DNA from 3 places in the Nitratireductor rhodophyticola genome. Region 2 is predicted to be linked to each of the others. Evidence: riboswitches for the same ligand, from Rfam matches in the RefSeq annotation. Region 2 holds a riboswitch; each other region holds the start of a gene.

Region 1 (6,951 bases), on a different contig from region 2:
GACCCGTACGAGGGCTCGAAAGCGCTTCAACAACCTTTCGTGCGATATCCGCGGATAGTTGCATCGTGACCTTCCATTGCAACAGACCCTCAGTACATGGGAATCGGTTAGGATGTCTTAACTTCTCCATTCCCGCTTTCGACCCCGGCCGGAAACGGCGTTTTATATTAACGGTGCGTAAATGAAGGCAGCTTTTTACCCGACTTATCGAGGTGCTGAACCCGGATAACTTTTAGTCGAGTTTGATTAAATTCTTTCGCATCCCGGTCCATACGGGTATAGTGAAAGCGTTCAAATCAGCGGGGACGGACCAGTGGCACAAGCCTCTCACCTGAAGCTTGACGAGCAGAGTTTGATCACATCTCAGCTCGTCAAGAAGCACACGACGACGTCGGATGTCGCCGATTCCACGGAGTTGAAGGAGAAGGTTGCCCAGCTTGCGCTGGTTCTCGATCTGGCGCGCCAGGGCTTCGAATCGGGCACACCGGCAGCCGACATCGTCGACCGTCTGGCGGCCCGTCTGCACGATCTCCGCAACCAGGCTTCGCCTGTCGTATGGCAACAGCTCATTCCTCTGGCCCAGGAGCATCCGGTTTCAGAGTTTCTGAAGCAGGACCCCTTCACACGCTGGTCCTTCGACAAGCCGCGCGGCTATTCCGGCGATGCCAGCCTGCTCGACATCTATTACAAACATCCAAGCGCTGACGAGATCGTGGCTTCCTCCACGGAACTCGGCCGTGAAATCTACGCTTACACAAGCGAAGCGGCGAGTTCGGTCGCCGGGCGCGAGCGGCGCGACATACTTGCGCGCACCGTGGATGCCACCGCAGAGCGCGTGGAGAATGCGGAGGTCCTCGCGATTGCATGCGGCCACCTGCGCGAAGCGGAACTCTCGACGGCCCTGGCCGGGAAGAAACTGAAGCGCTGGATCGGGCTGGACCAGGACCCGATCAGTGTGGGAACGGTCAACCGGGACCTGGCCGGCACTGGTGTGGAGGCCATTGACGGTTCCGTGAAAGGCATCCTGCGCCGCTCCTACAGTCTCGGCACGTTCGACCTCGTCTATGCGTCCGGGCTTTACGACTATCTGCCGCGCGCAGTCGCAATCCGCCTCACGCAACGCGCCATGGAACTGGTCAAGCCGGGCGGAGAATTCCTGTTCGCCAATTTCAGCGACGAGATCACCACCGATGGCTACATGGAAACCTTCATGGACTGGCCGCTGATCCTGCGCGCGGACAAGGACATGCAGGACATAATCGACCGCGCGATTGACAGGAACCATGCCGACACCGAGGTGTTCTACGGCAGCAATCGCAACATCGTCTACGGCGTCATCCGCAAACACCCCGCCTGAGCGGCAGCCTTATCCTCTCGCGTGAAAAGCCGACCTGGCCACCCAACTTCGGTTCGGTGGCCACGGGACCTCTCGCGATGAGGTCTGCCCATTCGGCGGCGAGATCAGCGACACACGCGAAACCATGGTGCCACTGCTGCCGGTATCGCTGATCTGCGTGCACAATGGCAGATACACGGTCGAGGAAATCTGGAAACCTGAAACGGCGTGATCCGGGTTCCGAAAGGCGGGGCTTCGGTCCGATGCTCCATCAATAACCTGGATCACCCATTGTGCGTCCGGCTGGATGCCAGGCGATCCAGGCATCCTGCGATTGGCTGACGACCGGAAATGGAACGAGGCCGGCTCAGCGTTTCGGCGAAACGAAGAACCGGTCTGCATGTGTCAGGGTTTTTCAGCGAGAATTCAGAAGCGCAGACGCGTGTAGCCCGGCCGCGCTGCAACCCCTGACTTAACCGAATCTCAAGGGTCAGCGACTATCTGCCACCAAAGGACGAACGATCGGGGGCGTGTAGATGAGTGTGGTCGACAAATGGAGGCCAGAGACGGCGGCCGGCGGTTTCGCGCGGGACGACGAGGACATCGCTTTCTATACACGCATCAATGCGCTCATAAACCCCGACATGGCTATCGTCGATCTGGGTGCGGGCCGTGGTGCACGCTATGACGATGGCAGCGCGGCCTTCCGCAAGACCTTCTTCAATTTTCAGGGCCGTGTGAAGCGTGTCATAGGCCTCGATGTCGATCCCGCTGTTCTCCAGCACCCACATCTCGATGAAGCGCTGACATTCGAACCCGGCGGACGCCTGCCGCTGGAAGATGGCAGTGTCGACATGATCATCTGTGAATGGGTGATCGAGCATGTCGAGCACCCTGCGGAGTTCGCAAGGGAGGTTCGCCGCGTCCTGAAACCCGGCGGCTGGTTCTGCGCCCTCACACCCAACAGCTGGGGTTATGTCGGGATCAGCAACCGCATCGTGCCGGAGCGCTTCAAGGACTGGCTGATGCGGCAGGTCTGGCCCGAACGCCCGCACCAGGATGTGTTTCCCACATTCTACCGGCTGAACACGCTGGGACGTCTGCGGCGCGCATTTGAGCGGGAGCACTGGGGTCATCACAGCTATATCGCCAACAGCACGCCGAGATATCACGGCGGCGTTTCAGCCGGTTTTGCCCTGGTTTCGCTCTTCCAGTGGCTGATGCCACCGCCGATGCGCACCAATCTCTTCGTGTTCCTGCAAAAGCGATCCTGACCCGGGAGCATCAGACCGAAAAGTGAAATCCGCTTTTCGGCCCGATGCCGCATGAATAGCCTGGACCGCGAAATCTACCGCTTCAGATACGCATTGGTGAACCAGGTGGAGACGTCCGGCATCTCCTCGAGGCGCTTGCCGTCGGCATCGCGCATGACGCCCGCCTCGAACATGAACTTCGTGATGTTGCCGAACATGTCCGCATCGATGAGACCGACCGGCTCGCCCTCGTCCTGCAGGTAGCCGCCGCCCACGATGGCCTGCATGGAAGCGCGGACCAGCTCCGGATTGGAGAGCATGCCGCCGGTCTCGGCAATCAGCATTTCGGCTGCCTCTTCCGGGTTTTCCGCAGCGAAGGCATAGCCGCGCTGGGCCGCTTCAACGAACGCGCGGGCGGTTTCGGGATTGGCTTTCAGCCAGGTTCCGTTGCCGCCGAGATAGGTGGTGTGCTGATCCGGCACGCCATAGTCGGCATAGCGAAATGCGCGCTGCGGGCGGTCGAGAAGCACGGAGTTCACGCCCTCCCAGGTGCTCACCTCGAGCGTGAAATCGACCGTGCCATTGGCAAGCGCCTCATAGGCGGAGGTGCCGAGCGTGACGGTCTCGAACTCGCCCTTGCCGCCATCGTTCTGGATAATGGTCGAGATGAGGGCCTGTTCCCAGGCGCTGCCGAAACCGGCATAGGTCATGCCATCGAGATCGGCCGGGCGCTGGATGTCCTCACGCTCGCCGTTGAAGACGAGACGGCCCGTCTCATGCTGCATAACCGCCATGACCACTGTGAGGTCGGCGCCGGTGGCGCGCTGGCTGTAGAAACCGATGGAGCTCAAAATACCGAATTCGGCGACGCCCGTGGCGACCAGCGTGCCAGAGGAGGTGTCGGTGTAGGGCAGGATTTCGACGTCAAGGCCGGCATCCTTGAACCAGCCCTTCGCCTGGGCGACGTAAAGCCCCACATGGTTGGTGTTGGGCGTCCAGTCCAGCGCGACGCTCAGGCGCTCCTGCGCCGTTGCCGGCAGCGCCATCGCGCCGAGCATAAGGGCTGCGGCTATCAGGCTTTTCATGGTCTTTCTCCTGTCTGACTGAGCAAGGTGTTCAAAAGGTCTTCTTCCAGCGCGCGGGCATCGTCCGGCAGGGGCGCGCCAAGGCGCGGGCGCGGGGCGCGGACGACGACCTCGGAAATCACGCGGGCGGGACGGCGCGACAGCACATAGATGCGATCCGAAAGGGCCACCGCCTCGCGCACATCATGGGTGACGAGCAGCGTGGTCCAGCGCGCGGCGCGCCAGCGGTCTTCCAGCCAGCGCTGCATCTGCGCGCGGGTGAGCGCGTCGAGCGCGCCGAAGGGTTCATCGAGAAGCTGGATCGGGCGGGCCTGAATGACCGTGCGCAGAAGGGCTGCGCGCTGACGCATGCCGCCGGAAAGCTCCGCCGGATAGCGCTGCTCAAAGCCTTCCAGCCCGAACTCGGCGAACAGCGGCAGCGCGCGGGCGCGCGCCGAGGCGCGCGGCACGCCCTGCACTTCCAGCCCCAGAATGACGTTGTCGACGATGCGTCGCCAGGGCATCAGCGCGTCGCGCTGTGGCATGAAGGCGAAGGTCTGGCCGTCGCGCTTCAAGGGCGCGCAATCGCGCAGGATCTCGCCGCGATCCGGCGCAAGCGCGCCGGTGAGAAGTCGAAACAGCGTGGATTTTCCCGCTCCCGAAGGGCCGAGAATGGAGACGAACTCCCCCTGCCCCACATGCAGCGATACATCGTCGAGCACGGCGGTTTCGCCGAGCGTCACGCCCACATTGCGCATTTCCAGAGCGCTCATCGTGTCTGCCCCGCTTCCCGCCAGCGCAGCAGCGCCCGTTGCAGAAGCGCCGAGACGCCGAAGAGCACCAGTGTCAGCGTGGAACTGACCACCACCGCGGCGAGCATCAGGTCCGGGCGAAAGCTGTTCTTGGCGTTGAGGATGACAATGCCGAGCCCGGCGCGCGCGCCGACATATTCGGAGAAGATCGCGGCGACCACGGCATAGGTGATCGAAATCCGCAGGCCGGCGAAGAAATAGGGCATGGCCGAGGGAAAGCGCGCCGCCCGGAACACCTTCCACCGCGACGCGCCCATGGAGCGCATCAGCGTTTCGATCTCGGGATCGGTGGATTCGTAGCCATCGACCAGAGCTACCAGCATGGGAAAGAAGGTGACGAGCGCCACGAGCAGGATTTTCGGCGTGAGACCGAAACCGAACCACAGAACGGCAAGCGGTGCGATGGCCACCAGAGGCAGGGTCTGGCTGACGACAAAGATCGGGAACAGCGCCCGCCGCAGCTTCGGCAGGAAATCGAGCGCCACCGAGAGGGCAAAGGCGATGCTGACGGAGAAGGCAAAGCCGGTCAGCGTCGCGCTCAGCGTCGGCAGCGTGTTCTCCCACAGGAGGGCGCGGTTGACACCCATCTGTTCGGTGACGCGCGAGGGCGCGGGCAGAACCAACGGCGAAATGCCCGACAGCCGCACATAGATTTCCCAAAGGAGGATCGCACCGGCAACGCTTGCCAGAGCAGGCAAGCCGCGCACCAGCCGTCCGCCCGCAGGACGGGGCCGACGCTGAGACATGGGGTCAGGCCGTGGAGGGGCTGTTGGCGGAAACGGTCAAATCGACCGTCACATGGCCTTCGGGCGGACCGAACCGGCAGAAGGCCTGTTCGAGCGTTGCGAAAACCGGGCCTGCATCGCCGGTGAGACGGCTGCAGAAATTCTTGGAGCGATCGAAGACGCCGCTCGACTTCAGGAAGTCGATGCAGCCCATGATCTCCGCCATGTGGTCGCCGGCGCCCATCACGTATAGCGAGAACTGGGCGCGTGCGGTTTCCGACGTGGTCTTTGCATTGGCCACCGCCGCAAGTGCTGCCTTCTGCCGTTCGGCGAGCGGCTCCGACGGGTTGGCGAGTGCAGAGGTGCTGCAGATCGGATCGTCCGGCTCGCCGGGGCAGCCGCGCGAGAGCGTGGCGCGCAGCACCACATGGTGGCGGGTGGACGCGGCGGCGACATAGAAATCGCGCAGCGCCGGGAACAGCACTTCGGGTGGGCCGACGACGAGCGTGGAGATATCGTCGGTCTCGATCCTTAAACGGTCCCGCCAGGGATCGAACGCGGAGAGCGACGACATGATGACGTCGACGAAATTGTCGGTCATCGGATAAAGGGAAAGCTGCGCACCTGCGAACATGATTGTCCTCCTTGCTCCGCTGGCATTACCCAGATCAGCTTCTAGGGCCCGAGGGCTTGCGCCCTCATCTCAGCCGCGGCGATACGCGGCACCCCTGTGGATGCCCGGTACGAACCAAATCCCGTGGCGCAAAGCAAGCGGTTTGTTCAGGAAACGGTGCCCGGATGAAAAATTATCCGGCTATCCACAGGCGTCACAATCCGAAGATGCGGAATGATGAACGCCCGGAGAGTTCACGCACGGCCCCTAAATGTTCAAGCCGTTCAAAGAGCCGTTTCGAGGCCCAGCGGGACAGATTGCATCCGGGCGCCGAGGCCGGCACGGCATCGTCATCCAGCAGTTTCTGAACGACCGTGCCCGCCCCTTTTGTGCGCAGTTTCGGCAAAACGGAGGCAAGTGTGTCGGCGCGGCGAGATATTTCACCAGCCGAGCGGAGCGCGCGCCCAGTCCCCTGAACCAGCGCGAGGCACACCGCCCGGGCAAAGGCAGGATCAGCCGGGCCGATCCGCCCGCTCTCCCCGCCCACGCGGAAGGCGGTTCCATAGCGTTCCGCCATGAGAAGCGGTACCGGGCGAGGCCAGTTCAGCATCGTTGCGATCAACCCGTCTGCCAGGGCCCATGCCAGCGGCTCGGCGTCCGCGTGTTCTGCCAGTATCCGCCCGACGAGCTCTGCCGCCGCGAAGGGCGGCGCGCTTCCAGACTGGAGCGCATCCTCGGCATGGTCGACGGCTGCCGCCAGCCTGTCATCCACCGCCATGCCGAGAAGGCCGGCGAGTTCGGCTATGGAAGACATGGATGGCATGAAGCGGCGCGCTGCCATTCGTCTATAGGCGAGAAATATCTTGCCCGCAGGGCCCGGATCGTCACCGGCCGCGGTCAGCAGAACGGCATCGCGCAGCGCCTTCTCGTCCTCCCCCCGACCCATGAGCCTTGACGCGGCAACGGCGCATTTCAGCGCCTGGCGCGCGCGCCAGCAGCCCGACCAGGCGGGTTCACTCCGCACAAGATCATCGAGCGCCCCAAGCGCAACACCGGCGGCAAAACTGGCATCGCGCTCACTCGAGGCAGCCCCGCGCGACACTGCCCACTTCGGCAGGGCTGCGTCTGAAGATGGAAAAGAAACGGGC
Region 2 (6,951 bases):
TCTTCAACAGGGTCGACTTGCCGGAGCCATTCCGCCCCACCAGCGCAAGCCGCTCGCCGGGGCCGACCATCAGCGAGGCACTGGCCAGCAGCGGCGTGCCACCGAAGGTCAAACGAATATCATCCAACTTTAAAAGGGGCGGCGCCATGGTTCAGCGTTCTCCGTCATTCAGTAGATGCGCCATGAACAGCGCCCGGCCCTTCATGAGCGTGATGGAAAGGCCGCCATCCACCAGATTGGAAAGCGTGAGCGAGGAACCGAAGGGCACCTCCACGGCATCGAGCGGCCATTTCGCGCCTTCGACCGTGAGGCCGGAAAGCTCCGAAAAGCCGAGGATCGAAAACAGTGTGCCATCAGCATAGGCGAAGCTGTGGCGCCGCCCCGGGACGAGCGGCACGCCTTCCTGATGCCCGCTCGTCAGCTTTGCGGCAATGCCGCGTTCGGAGAGCTGCAATGCCTGAGCGAAATGCAGGAACATGTGGTCGGCCCGTTCGCCTCCGAAGGCACCGGCCAGCAAAAGGCTTGTTGCCCCGGCCTCCAGAGCTGCCGCAATCGCGATCTCGCCGTCGGTCTTGTCCTTCTCGGAGGGGAAGGTGCGGCGCGCCACGTCGGCATAGGCATTCTCAAACCCGTCGGGCACGGAATCGAAATCCCCCACCCATAGCTCGGGCTTCACATCCAGAAGCGCAGCATGGCGCATGCCCGAATCCGCTGCGATGATGCGGCTGTCGGCGATTTCGGCATCGAGGGCCGGTGTCCGGGTGAGGTCTCCGCCAAGGAGAAGGGTAAATCGGCTCATGGGCGAGGCCCATATCATGCCGGCGGGCCAGCGCCAACGGCGTTTGCGCCATTCACCCCCCTTGCGGAGCTGCGCACCGCGCCCTATTTTCCCGGTCGCTCTAACGGGGTGCCGGCGCATTGTCGGCTGAGAGGCTTGGGAAGAACCCAACCAACCCGCGGAACCTGATCCGGCTGATACCGGCGGAGGGATTAGACGCTTTTCATTCAGCGCCTCATTCCCAGACCAGAAAAGAGGAGGCGCAGATGCGCACCACCACCCTGCTTTCCACTCTGGCGCTCGGCGCGCTGGTCCTTTCCGGCCAGGCATTCGCCCAGGAAAAGCTCACGGTGTACACCTATGAGAGCTTCACGTCCGACTGGGGCCCAGGCCCACAGGTGGAAAAGGCGTTTGAGGCGGAATGCGGTTGCGACGTGGAATTCGTTTCGGTCGCCGATGGCGTGGCACTGCTCAACCGTGTCCGGCTTGAGGGCAGCTCCACGAAAGCCGACATTGTGCTCGGCCTCGACAATAATCTTCTCCACGAGGCGCGGGAAACCGGCCTCTTCGCCCCCCACGGTATTGATACGGCCAAGGTAGAGGTGCCGGGCGGCTTTGAGAACGACATTTTCGTACCCTTCGACTATGGCTACTTCGCCTTCGTCTACGACACCGAAGCCATCGAGACACCACCGGCAAGCCTGAAGGAACTGGTGGAGGCCGAGGGTGATCTGAAGATCGCCATTCAGGACCCGCGCACCTCCACACCGGGGCTTGGTCTTCTGCTCTGGGTCAAGGCCGTCTATGGCGACGAGGCGGCCACCGCCTGGAGCCGGCTGCAGGACAAGGTGCTGACGGTGACACCCGGCTGGAGCGAGGCCTATGGTCTCTTCACCAGCGGCGAGGTTCCCATGGTGCTCTCCTACACCACCTCGCCCGCCTATCACCGCATCGCGGAGGATACAGAGCGCTATAAGGCAGCCAGCTTCGCGGAAGGTCACTACCTGCAGGTGGAAGTGGCGGCACAGACGGTTGCGGGCGCAAAAAACCCGCTGGCGCAGAAATTCCTCGCCTTCATGACCGGTCCCGGCTTTCAGGACGCCATCCCCGAAACCAACTGGATGTTCCCGGCCGGAGAAATCTCCGGCCCGCTGAACCCGGTCTTCGATGACCTTGTGAAACCGGAAAAGACGCTCGAATTTTCACCTGAGGAGGTTGCAAAGAACCGCAGGGCCTGGGTCGACGAGTGGCTTTCGGTGATGAGCCGCTGACCATTCCGCACGCCCCCGCCATGGACAGACGCACAACTGCGGGGCGCCTCGCGCTCACCGCCATTGGCCTGCTGATCGGCGGGGCCTTCATCGGCCTCGCGGTGGAAGCGGCACGCCAGGGTTCTGGCGTGCTGGATGCGTTCGATGCATGGCTTCTGCGCATTGCGCGCTTCACGTTCTGGCAGGCGCTGCTGTCGACACTGCTTTCTGTATTACCAGCGATCCTTCTGGCGCGTGCGCTGGCACGGCACCCGGCTTTTCCGGGACGTGCCTTCATCCTGCGCCTGTTCGCCGTGCCCCTTGCGCTACCGGCCATCGTGGCCGCCCTCGGTGTTCTTGCGCTCTATGGCCGCGCGGGCTTCTTCGCGCCATTCCTGTCGGTCGCCTTCAACGAGCACTGGCCTGGCATCTATGGCCTCTCGGGCATTCTGGTCGCCCATGTCTTCTTCAACCTGCCGCTCGCAACGCGGCTCTTCCTGAACGCGCTTGAAAGCGTGCCGGCAGACCAGTGGCGTCTTGCGACCCAGCTTGGCATGGGTGCGCGCGCCTCGTTCCGGTTTCTCGAATGGCCGGCCATGCGCGCTGCCCTGCCCGGCATCGCCGGGCTCGTCTTCATGCTATGCGTCACGTCCTTCACCATTGTGTTGCTGCTCGGAGGGGGCCCGCGCGCGACCACACTCGAAGTGGCGATTTATCAGGCGCTGCGCTTCGACTTCGACCCTGCCCGTGCACTGGTGCTCACCCTCATTCAGGTGGCACTGGCGGGCAGCATCGTGCTGGCTATGAGCCGTCTTGGCGCGTCCTTCAGCGGCGACGCGAACCTGCCCGTCGCACCCCGCCGGATCGTCTGGCACACGCCCGCCGAAACCGGTCTCAACGCGACCCTCATTCTCATCGGCCTGTTCTTCGTCGCCGGTCCGATGGGCGCGACCGTGATTGCCGGCCTCAGGGCCGATCTCGGGCGTCTTGCGACCGAAAGCGCGGTCTTCTCCGCCACGACGACCAGCCTTGTCTTCGCGGGCCTTTCGTCGCTTCTTTGCCTCATCCTTTCCCTGGCGCTGGTCGCCGCCCGGCGCGCACTGGAAATGAAGCGCGGCGCCCTGCCCGCAACCCTGCTCGAACGCGCCACCGACAGCGGTGCTGCCATGGTGCTCATCGTTCCGCCGCTGGTCATCGGTGCTGGCTGGTTTATTCTCCTGCGTCATGTGGGCAATGTCTTCGCTTTCGCGCCGGTCATGGTCGTCACGGTCAATGCGGTGATGGCCATGCCCTTCGCCATCCGTGCCATTCGTCCGGCATATGATGCCGCCAGCGCCCGCCATGAAAGACTGTGTCTCTCACTTGGCATTACCGGGTGGAGCAGGCTACGCCTTGTCGACTGGCCTGCGCTCAAACGTCCCGCTGCCACCGCACTCGCCTTCGCTGCCGCCCTATCTCTGGGCGATCTCGGCGTCATCGCCCTGTTCGGCTCCGATCAGGTGCAGACGCTGCCCTATCTCCTGCTGCAGCGCATGGGCAGCTACCGCACGGCAGATGCCGCCGGCCTCGCTCTTTTCCTGGGGCTTCTCTGTCTGGCATTGATGTTCATCGCCGATCGTCTCGGCAGGGAGAAGACATGATCAAGACCGCCGCTGGACATGGCGCGCAAATCGCTCTGGAAGCGCTGCAATTCGCTTATCCGGGGGGGAGGCCGATGGCGTTCGACGCGACCATCGCTGCGTCAGACATCGTCGCCGTCATGGGCCCGAGCGGCTCGGGCAAGTCAACCCTGCTCAGCCTGATTGCCGGCTTTGAGCGACCCGCATCGGGCCGCATCCTCATCGATGGCGAGGATGTCTCTGCGCTTACCCCCCACCGCCGGCCGGTCTCCATGGTGTTTCAGGAGAACAATCTCTTCGCGCATCTCACCGTGGCGCAGAATGTGGGGCTCGGCCGCTCACCCTCCCTGAAACTGACGGAAGAAGACCGCGCGGCCGTCTCGGACGCTCTTGCCAGAACCGGCCTCGCCGGCAAGGAAGACCGGCTGCCGCAGGCGCTTTCGGGCGGCGAGCGCCAGCGTGTGGCGCTTGCCCGCGTTCTGATTCGCAAACGTCCGGTTCTCCTGATGGACGAACCCTTCGCCTCGCTTGGACCGGCGCTGCGCGACGAAATGCTCGCGCTCATAGCCGCGCTGCACGCAGAGCAGAAAATGACGGTCCTCATGGCCACGCACGATCCGCGCGATGCGGAGCGGCTCTGCAAAACCATGATCTTCGTGGAAGATGGAAGGATCTCGGCGACGGGCACAACCGGGGCGTTTGTTTCAGGCACCGCTTCGGAAGCCTTCAACCGCTATATAGGCGCACGCCGGGAAATCAATTAAGCTCCAAGAAATGGATTCCCCTTTTGCAGCTTATACGCTAGACCGTGCCCCGGATGGGACATGACGAAATGCTGAGGGAACCAAACGCGTGACTCGCACATTAACGCCGGTCATGCTTTGGACAAGATCAACCGGAAGGACATTCACCTGTCCAATCGAGCGCCCGCTACCATGAACTTCCTGCCGTCCGCGCGTTCCTTGCCGCGCAAAACTGTCCTGGCCCTGACGCTCACCGCGCTCCTGTCCGGTTGCCAGATGATTCCGACCGACACAGGCAGCTTCATGCCCTCGTCCAACCCGGTCACGGTGGACACGGTAACGCGCGGCAACCGCCTGGCGCGCCTTGCCCGCCAGCAGCATCCGCGCATCCTGCAGACTTATGGCGGCGAATATTCCGATCCGAAACTCGAGCGCATGGTGGCCAAGGTCGTCGGCTCGCTCACGCTCGACGAACAGAACACCGGCGCCGCCTACAGGATCACAATCCTCAACTCGCCGAACGTCAATGCGTTCGCCCTGCCCGGTGGCTACCTCTACGTCACACGCGGCCTTCTCGCGCTCGCCAACGACTCGGCGGAGCTTGCTGCCGTGCTCGCGCATGAGATGGCGCATGTGACCGCCAATCACGGCATCGAGCGGCAGAAGCTCGAAGCGGAAGAAAAATTCGCATCGAAAGTGGTCAATGAAGTGGTCGGCGGACGCGATCAGGCGGCCCAGGCCGCTCTGGTGCGCGGCAAGCTCCGGCTTGCGCAGTTCTCCCGCAATCAGGAGCTTGAAGCCGACCGTATCGGCATCCGCACCACCTCCCATGCGGGGTATGACGCTTTCGCGGCGGCACGTTTCCTTCAGGCGATGGACGCCTATCAGGGCTTTCGCAGCGTCAGCGGCGCGACTGACGCCAGCCTCGACTTTCTGGCCAGCCACCCCAATGCGCCGCGCCGTATCGAACTCGCACAGCGCCACGCCCGCGAACTGCAACAGCCGGACGCGGCAGGCAAGCGTGACCGCGAATCTTTCCTCGCCGGCATTGACGGGATGATCTACGGCGATTCGCCGGAAGAAGGCTTTGTGCGCGGGCGCGATTTTCTGCACCCGGGCCTCGGCGTCGCGTTCCGCGTCCCCCAGGGGTTCGTCATCGACAATTCCGCAAAGGCGGTCACCGCCGTCGGGCCCGACGACATCGCGGTCCGTTTCGATGGCGCAACGGTGCCCCAGGGCACGTCCCTGTCCGACTATCTGACCAGCGGCTGGGTGGCCGGACTGGAACCTGAGACCATCCGCACGCTCACCATCAATGGCTACCCGGCTGCAAAAGGGCGCGCCAGTGCCGACGGCTGGCAGTTCGACGTGACGGTGATCCGCTCCGGCGGGCAGGTTTATCGTCTGCTGACAGCCGCGCCGGCGACGAGCGGTGATCTTGAAAGGGTCGCCGATTCGGTCAGCCAGAGCTTCCGTGTTCTCGACCAGACCGAGCGTGCGGCCCTCAAGCCCCTGCGCATTCGCGTGGTTACGGTTCAGCCCGGCGAAACACTGGGTTCGCTGGCCGCACAAATGCGCGGCGTCGATCGGAAAGTCGAACTGTTCCGCCTCCTGAATGCGCTCAGCCCGGGCGCCACGCCGTCGGCGGGGACCAAGGTGAAGATCGTCACCGACCAGTAGGGCAGCTCCAGGGAAAGCTGAAACCGGTTGTTCGTCCGGAACTGCGTGAAGCGCCGAAGCGGGCCAGCGCAGCAGCACTACCGAACAGTCTCTCAGACTGCGCCACCTGCAAGCGCAGGATGTTCGCGCGCAAGCACACTGCGCAGCTTTTCGATCGCCCTGCTTTCGATCTGTCGGACGCGCTCCTTCGATATTCCGAGCGCCGTGCCGAGCGCCTCCAGCGTGGCCCCCTCATCCGACAGGCGACGCTCGCGGATGATCTTCAGTTCGCGTTTGTCGAGAACATCGAGCGCATCGGTGAGCCAGAGCGCCCGGCGTTCGCCATCGATCATGTGCTCAACCGTTTCGTCTATCGGATCGTCATCGGAAGGAATAAACTCCATCCGCTCTGCGGACGCGTCCCCTTCATCGCGCATCGGGGCGTTGAGGGAAAGATCGGGGCCGGAAAGTCTTGCATCCATCATGGCCACGTCTGCCGGCGACACACCGAGAAGCCTGGCCGCTTCCTCGTGGATCTCGCTGGAGGTTCCCATGCTCTTCTGCAGCTTCGCCCGCAGCCGGCGAAACTTGAAGAACAGCGCCTTCTGCGCAGAACTCGTTCCGCCGCGCACGATGGACCAGTTGCGCAGAACATAGTCCTGCATCGAGGCGCGTATCCACCAGGTTGCGTATGTCGAGAACCGCACGCCCCGCTCCGGGTCAAAGCGCGCCGCAGCTTCCAGAAGGCCGATATGGCCTTCCTGAATGAGATCGGCCACCGGCAATCCGAAGTTCCGGAAGCGGGCGGCCATGGCAATAACCAGCCGCATATGGGCCACGGTTAACTGGTGAAGCGCCTGCTGATCGTGCTTCCTGTACCAGCGCTTCGCCAGATCCTGTTC
Region 3 (6,951 bases), on a different contig from region 2:
GCCCACCATGAAATGGTGATCCGCACGCGGCACGATATAGACCGGTATGCGCGGATGAAGCAGCCTTACCGGGCGCGAAAGCCCGACCTCTTTCGTGCGCAGCAGAAGCATCTCGCCCCGCACCCCGCGCAGCTCCGGATCCGCTGCCGCCATGCCGGTGCAGTCGGCAATCCGGTCTGCTTCCAGATGCGTTTCGCAGACGAAGCGAACACCGGCCTTCCTCAGCCCCTCGACAAGCGCCGACAGCGCCCGCCGTGGGTCGAGATGGGCCTCGCCCCGGAAGAAAAGCCCGCGGCGAAACCGGCCCGCAAGATCAGGTTCGAGTGCGGCCACGGCCTCGCCCTCCAGCCATTCATGGCCGGACGTGCGCGCGGCAAAGCGGTCGAGCTCCGCCCGGTCCCGCGCCGGCGCAACCACCAGTGTTCCATTGCGCAGCACATGGCCGGGAAGGGCGGCCTCCCACCAGTCTGCTGCGCTCTTTCCGAGCGTGAGCACAGGCTCTTCCGCGCTCTCGCGCTCACACCACGGTGCCAGCATCCCACCCGCCAGCCACGACGCGCTGCCCGCCGGGCCGGAGCGGGTATCGCACACCGTCACCCGCACACCGGCCCGCACCAGCTCATGCGCCAGTGTGAGGCCGGCCACGCCGGCCCCCTTGATCAGGATATGCATCGATGCACCAATCTCGAAAAAAACAGGCGCCCACAGCACTCCCCGTCATCCCGGCCGACCGAAGGGAGAGCCGGGACCCATTGAGAGGCGCGGCCGATTTCCGCAGAAGGAACCGACCGTGCCAATATGCGCCGAGACCCGAACCGGACCGCGCCCCATGGCATTCTCTCAATGGGTCCCGGATAGCCCTCCGGGCTTCCGGGATGGCGAGGAGCGCCGGGCTTCCCTCGCCGGGACAAAGCTGTCCCTACCTCGCCGATCACAACCCTACTCCCCGGGCTCCACCGCCTTCTCCAGCGGCATGTAGAGCTCGCCGCCCTCGCGGAACTTCTCCGCCATCTTCGCCATGCCCTCCTTCTGGGCCTCGGCGCGGATGTCGTGGGAGATGCGCATGGAGCAGAATTTCGGCCCGCACATGGAGCAGAAATGCGCCACCTTGTGCGCTTCCTTCGGAAGCGTCTCGTCATGGAAGTTCCGCGCCGTTTCGGGATCGAGCGAGAGGTTGAACTGGTCCTCCCAGCGGAACTCGAAACGCGCCCGCGAAAGCGCATCGTCGCGGATCTTCGCTGCCGGATGCCCCTTGGCGAGGTCTGCCGCATGGGCCGCGATCTTGTAGGTGATGACGCCGGTCTTCACATCGTCGCGGTCGGGCAGGCCCAGATGCTCCTTCGGCGTGACGTAACAGAGCATGGCCGTGCCGAACCAGCCGATCATCGCCGCGCCAATGCCGCTCGTGATGTGGTCATAGCCCGGCGCAATGTCGGTCGTGAGCGGCCCAAGCGTGTAGAAGGGCGCCTCGCCGCAGACATCGAGCTGCTTGTCCATGTTCTCCTTGATCTTGTGCATCGGCACATGGCCGGGGCCCTCGATCATCACCTGGCAGTCCTTCTTCCAGGCGATCTGCGTCAGCTCGCCCAGCGTCTCCAGTTCGGCAAACTGCGCGGCGTCGTTGGCATCGGCAATGGAGCCGGGGCGCAACCCGTCGCCCAGCGAAAACGACACGTCATAGGCGCGGCAGATGTCGCAGATTTCCTCAAAATGCTCGTAGAGGAAACTCTCCCTGTGGTGATGCAGGCACCACTTGGCCATGATCGAGCCACCGCGCGAGACGATGCCCGTCACGCGGTCGACCGTCAGCGGGATATAGTGCAGCCGCACGCCGGCATGGATGGTGAAGTAATCGACGCCCTGTTCGGCCTGCTCGATCAGCGTATCGCGAAAGACCTCCCAGTTGAGGTCCTCGGCAATGCCGTTCACCTTCTCCAGTGCCTGATAGATCGGCACGGTGCCGATGGGCACGGGCGAATTGCGGATGATCCATTCGCGGATGTTGTGGATGTTGCGGCCGGTGGAAAGGTCCATCACCGTGTCGCCGCCCCAGCGCGTTGCCCACACCATCTTGTCCACCTCCTCGGCCATGGAGGAGGTGACGGCGGAATTGCCGATATTGGCGTTGATCTTCACGAGAAAATTGCGGCCGATGATCATCGGCTCGGCTTCCGGGTGGTTGATGTTGGCGGGAATGATCGCCCGGCCCTTCGCCACCTCGTCGCGCACGAATTCCGGCGTCACGAAATCGGGAATGGCGGCGCCAAAGCTCTCGCCATCGCGCACGAGCGCGGCCTTCGCCTGTTCGCGGCCAAGGTTTTCGCGGATGGCGATATATTCCATCTCCGGCGTGACGATGCCGGCCCGCGCATAGGCGAGCTGCGTCACGGCCTTGCCGTCCCTGGCCCGCAGCGGCTGGTGGCGGGTGGGGAACTCCGGCGTCAGCCGGTCGCCGGAGACAAAGCCATTGTCCTCCGGCTTCACATGGCGGCCCTCATAGGCCTCCACATCGCCGCGCGCCTTCACCCAGGCCTCGCGGATGCGCGGCAGGCCCTTTTCGATCTCGATCAGCGCGTCCGGGTCGGAATAGGGGCCGGAAGAATCATAGACCGTCACCGGCGGCTCGCCGGCGCTCGGATGCACGGCGATTTCGCGCAGGGGCACGCGAATCTCGGGGTGAAGCTTGCCGGGTTTGTGGATCTTGCGCGATGCCGGCAATGGGCCGGTGGTCACTTTCGGAGCGATAGCATCCATGGGTCAGAGCCTCCTCTGCTCAGTCAGCAATGGAGACCCAGTTCGTGCCGAGAGGAGGAAGAGCTCCGGCGATCCGCTATGGAAATGGATTTCGGCTCGAAGGAGCCAGCGACCCGCCAGGCATGCACCATCCCTACGCCAGTATGAACTGGATCAGGTTCATCGGGTCACTGCGCTGCATGGAAAACCATGCCCAGCAGAATCTCAGCCCCTTGGCGGGACCCCCCAGGTGAGGCTGCAAGGTGAGTGAAGAGGGGCGCTCTTGTCAAGCACCCATGTCAGATACCGGGCAACAAGTTTGGGAAGGGGGCTTCGAGCCATGTCTCGAAGCCCTCTTCCTCTATCGAGAGGCCATACCCGTCATCCCGGCCGACCGCTGGGCTATCCGGGATGACGGGTATGATTTGTGGATGAGCCGCTGCCAGATCCTAGGCGCTTGCCTCAACGCGCTCCTTCGCACCGGAGATGGTCGGCAGGCTCTCGCCGGCGTCGATGCGCTTCAGAAGTTCGACTTCGCGCGCCTGCATCTGGATGGCGCGGTCTGCCACCATGTCCACCTCGTCGGGAGACAGGATCAGAACGCCGTTTTCATCGGCCAGCACCGCGTCGCCCGGATTGACCACCACACCGCCAACGCTGACGGGAATGTTCATCTCGCCCGAAACGCCCAGCAGCTTGGTGGTGATGGGCGAGGGGCCCCGGCACCACATGGGGAAACCGTGACGCTCGAAATCGGCGACATCCGTCGCCGGCCCGTCCACCACCGCACCGGCGGCCTTCTTGCGGGCCGCCGTGTGGGTGATGACGCCACCCCAACAGGCGTGGCGTGTGTCGCCGGCACGATCGATGATCACGAAATCGCCGGGCCGGATATGGTCCATCGCGTAATGCAGGAGCGTGCTGTCGGCATGGGGCAGGCGCAGGGTCACCGCCGTTCCGGCCGCCCGCACCCTGGGCAGCATGGAGCGGATGCCCGTGTCGAGGAAGTTGGCGTGCAGAAAATGGCCGACCGTGGCGGTCTCCACCTGCATCAGCTTGTCGATCTTGGCCTGTGCCAGCTGCTCCGGCATCGAGTTGACCTGGTACATATGCGTATTCCTTATGCGACGACGTGATGGTCTGCGACAGGCATGGAGCGGCGGATCTGCTCGGCATAGCCGGTGTCGATGGTCGCGCTTGCATGGCCGACGCGGTCCGAGCAGTTGGCGATGGTCACGCCCCATGGATCGATGATCAGCGAGTGGCCGAAGCACAGCTTTTTGCCTTCGTCATGCCCGAAGATCTGGGCCGATGCAGCCACATAGGACTGTGTCTCGATGGCGCGGGCGCAAAGGAGTTGCTCCCAGTGGTCCTTGCCGGTCTGCAGCGTGAAGGCGGCGGGCAGGACGATCACCTCGGCCCCCTTGTCACGCAGCTTGCGGAACAGTTCCGGGAAGCGCAGATCGTAGCAGATGGCGCAACCGATCTTCACGCCTTCCAGCTCGTAGACGACCACGTCCTCGCCGCGCTTCATCGTGTCGGATTCCAGATAGCTCTGGCCGCCCGGAACCTTCACGTCGAAGAGATGGATCTTGCGGTAGCGGGCAATTTCCTTGCCCTGCCGGTCGAACACGATAGTCGTGTTGTAGCACTTCTCGCCCGCAGCCTCGGCCATGGAGCCGGCGTGAATGTTCACTTTCAGTTCGGCGGCCAAAGCCGACATGGCGCGATAGGCTTCGCCGTCCGGAAAGGTTTCCGCATTGGCGCGACGGCTTTCCACGGTCCCGCCCATATAGGTGAAGGTTTCGGGAAGCACGACGAGATCGGACTTGTCTTCGGCAACGGCCTTTCGGACGAACGCTTCCGCATCGGCAATGTTCTTTGCCTTGTCGTCCTGCGAGTTCATTTGAATGACGGAGATTTTCATGAATTTCCCTTGCTTTGGAGTTTGAGCGGGGCGGCCGTCAGGCCGGCCCCAGAACGAGATTGGGGAGGAAGAGCACCAGCTCGGGCACGAAGGTGATCATGAGCAGGGCAACGATCAGTGGTATGAGAAAGGGCAGGATCGCCACCGCCACCTTTTCGAACGGCACCTTGCCCACCTCAGCGACGATGTAGAGCGCGATGCCCATGGGCGGGGTGGCAATGCCGATCAGAAGCGCCAGCGTGATGATCAGGCCGAAATGAATGCGGTCGATGCCGAACTGATCGATGATCGGCAGCAACATCGGCACGAGGATCAGCTTTGCCGGCACACCTTCCACGAAACAGCCGACCAGAAGCAGGAAGCCGAGCAGGAGGAACAGGAAGACCGTGCGCGATTCGGTGAACAGAAGAATCTGGTCCGCCAGCTGCTGCGGGATCTGCTCGATGGCCAGAAGCCAGCCCATCACATGCGAGAAGCCGATGATGATCATAATGACGCTGGTGATGGTCATCGTCTCCGTCAGCGCCTGCCAGAGCATGCGGAAGGAGAAGGTGCGGTAAACGAAGCCGAGCGCGATGGTGTAGACGCAGGCCAGAACGCCGGCTTCCGTGGCCGTGGTGAAACCGGTGAGGATGGCAACGAGGATGATGCCCGGTGCAACCAGCGCGGCGATGCCGTCAATCGCAGAGCGGCCGATCTGCGGCAGGCTCTTGCGTTCCTCGCGCGGAAAGTCCTGCTTCAGCGCGACGAGGTAGTTGAACGCCATCAGCGACATGCCGACGATGAGACCGGGAATGATGCCCGCGAGGAAGAGCCGCGCGACCGACGTGTTGGACAGGAACGCATACACCACAAGGCTGATGGATGGTGGAATGATTGGCCCGACCACAGCGCTTGCAGCCGTGAGGGCCGCCGCGAAGGGTGCTGGATAGCCGCGCTCGCGCATCGCCTTGATCTCGATCGTGCCGAGGCCGGCACAATCGGCCACGGCCGCGCCGGAGACACCGGCAAAGAGCAGCGAGGAGACGACATTCACCTGTGCGAGGCCGGCCCGCATATGGCCGACAAGCGCGGAGGCGAAATTGAAGATGCGATCGGTCATGCCGACGCCGTTCATCAGATTGCCGGCCATGATGAAGAAGGGGATGGCAAGCAGGGACGGGTTGTCGACGCCGTCGAGAACCTGAAGCGGAATGATGTAGAGCGTGTCGGAGAAGCCCGCATAGATGAGGGCGGAGAGCACCGCCAGGCCGATCGCCATGGTGATCGGCACACGCAGGAGGATGAGGGCGACGAAGCCCGCGAAAAGTAGCAAGGTCATGGTTCTACCCGGATCCTAGATGTCGCCCGCAGGGTGATGCTCAGGCTCCGCATGCCCTCTGAGGGCATGCACGAAGTCGCTGAAGAAGTGCAGGGCAATGAGCCCGCAGGACACGAAGAAGGGGACACTCAGCCAGTAGCGCTGAATGCCGACCATCTCGATATTGCCCACCTGCCGCTGGATCAGCTCCGGTGCTTCGCGCAGGATGATGAGCAAGAGCGCGATGACGGCGATGTCCACAAGCATCCGCCCGGCGCGACGCACCGGGGGCGGGGTGGCGTTCAGCAGAAAATCGACGGTGATGTCCTTGTTCTGCCGGTAGACGACGAAGAAGCCCAGAAAGCTCATCCACACGAAGCAGACGATGCTGATGGGGAAGGCCCAGACCACCCCCTGACCGAGAAATGCACGTGACGCGACATTGAGTGCGGTCACGAGGAGCATGGCGAACAGGGCCGCATTCGCTCCCACAAGAAACAGCCGGTCGATAACGGCCAGGATTCGATCCAGGACGGGCATGAAACCTCCCCCATCAATGTGAGTTCAAAGGATGCCTATTCGGCGCGCGACGAACGAACCGCGTCAAGGAACCCTTCGGGGAGTTCGCCTTTTTCCTCCATCTCCTGATAGAAGCTCTGCATGCGCTCGACGAAATCCGAAGTGTCCGGTTCCGTATAGGCAACGTCCTTGGCCTTCATGGCTTCAAGATCGCTGTTCGCCGCAGCAATCATGCGCTTTTCCGACTCTTCGGCCATTTCGGCAAAGGCGTCGAGAACCTGTGCACGCAGCTCATCGGAAAGCGCGTTCCAGCGCTTCGCGTTGGTCATGAAGGCCATGCCCTGCGGATATTCGTCATGACGGATGATATGCGACGCAACCTCGTAGAACTTCATCGGTTCGACGAGCGCGATCGGGCTGTTCACCGCATCGACGATGCCGCGGCTGATGGATTCGTAGACTTCCGTCCAGG

The links. A riboswitch is a leader RNA that binds a small molecule or an ion and turns the genes downstream of it on or off. The one in region 2 is predicted to bind thiamine pyrophosphate.
Region 1: linked by a shared signal. The riboswitch ahead of KUG85_RS19780 (YkoF family thiamine/hydroxymethylpyrimidine-binding protein) and the one ahead of thiB (thiamine ABC transporter substrate binding subunit) in region 2 are both predicted to bind thiamine pyrophosphate.
Region 3: linked by a shared signal. The riboswitch ahead of thiC (phosphomethylpyrimidine synthase ThiC) and the one ahead of thiB (thiamine ABC transporter substrate binding subunit) in region 2 are both predicted to bind thiamine pyrophosphate.

The regions. Positions count from the first base shown of each region.
Region 1 is NZ_JAHSSF010000005.1:283,008-289,958, forward strand. Features, by position in the region: gene KUG85_RS19750 (putative bifunctional diguanylate cyclase/phosphodiesterase) at 1-64, opposite strand, end outside; gene KUG85_RS19755 (class I SAM-dependent methyltransferase) at 353-1,357, shown strand; gene KUG85_RS19760 (class I SAM-dependent methyltransferase) at 1,873-2,610, shown strand; gene KUG85_RS19765 (ABC transporter substrate-binding protein) at 2,685-3,674, opposite strand; gene KUG85_RS19770 (ABC transporter ATP-binding protein) at 3,671-4,426, opposite strand; gene KUG85_RS19775 (ABC transporter permease) at 4,423-5,211, opposite strand; gene KUG85_RS19780 (YkoF family thiamine/hydroxymethylpyrimidine-binding protein) at 5,216-5,824, opposite strand; TPP riboswitch at 5,818-5,930, opposite strand; gene KUG85_RS19785 (DUF1403 family protein) at 6,018-6,951, opposite strand, start outside.
Region 2 is NZ_JAHSSF010000003.1:218,040-224,990, forward strand. Features, by position in the region: gene KUG85_RS12090 (ABC-F family ATP-binding cassette domain-containing protein) at 1-148, opposite strand, end outside; gene KUG85_RS12095 (thiamine diphosphokinase) at 152-799, opposite strand; TPP riboswitch at 894-1,007, shown strand; gene thiB (thiamine ABC transporter substrate binding subunit) at 1,045-2,049, shown strand; gene thiP (thiamine/thiamine pyrophosphate ABC transporter permease) at 2,070-3,668, shown strand; gene thiQ (thiamine ABC transporter ATP-binding protein) at 3,665-4,411, shown strand; gene KUG85_RS12115 (M48 family metalloprotease) at 4,583-6,070, shown strand; gene KUG85_RS12120 (RNA polymerase factor sigma-32) at 6,163-6,951, opposite strand, start outside.
Region 3 is NZ_JAHSSF010000005.1:107,862-114,812, forward strand. Features, by position in the region: gene thiO (glycine oxidase ThiO) at 1-672, opposite strand, end outside; gene thiC (phosphomethylpyrimidine synthase ThiC) at 940-2,754, opposite strand; TPP riboswitch at 2,867-2,992, opposite strand; gene KUG85_RS18930 (RraA family protein) at 3,183-3,842, opposite strand; gene KUG85_RS18935 (carbon-nitrogen hydrolase family protein) at 3,854-4,660, opposite strand; gene KUG85_RS18940 (TRAP transporter large permease) at 4,698-5,981, opposite strand; gene KUG85_RS18945 (TRAP transporter small permease) at 5,997-6,500, opposite strand; gene KUG85_RS18950 (TRAP transporter substrate-binding protein) at 6,536-6,951, opposite strand, start outside.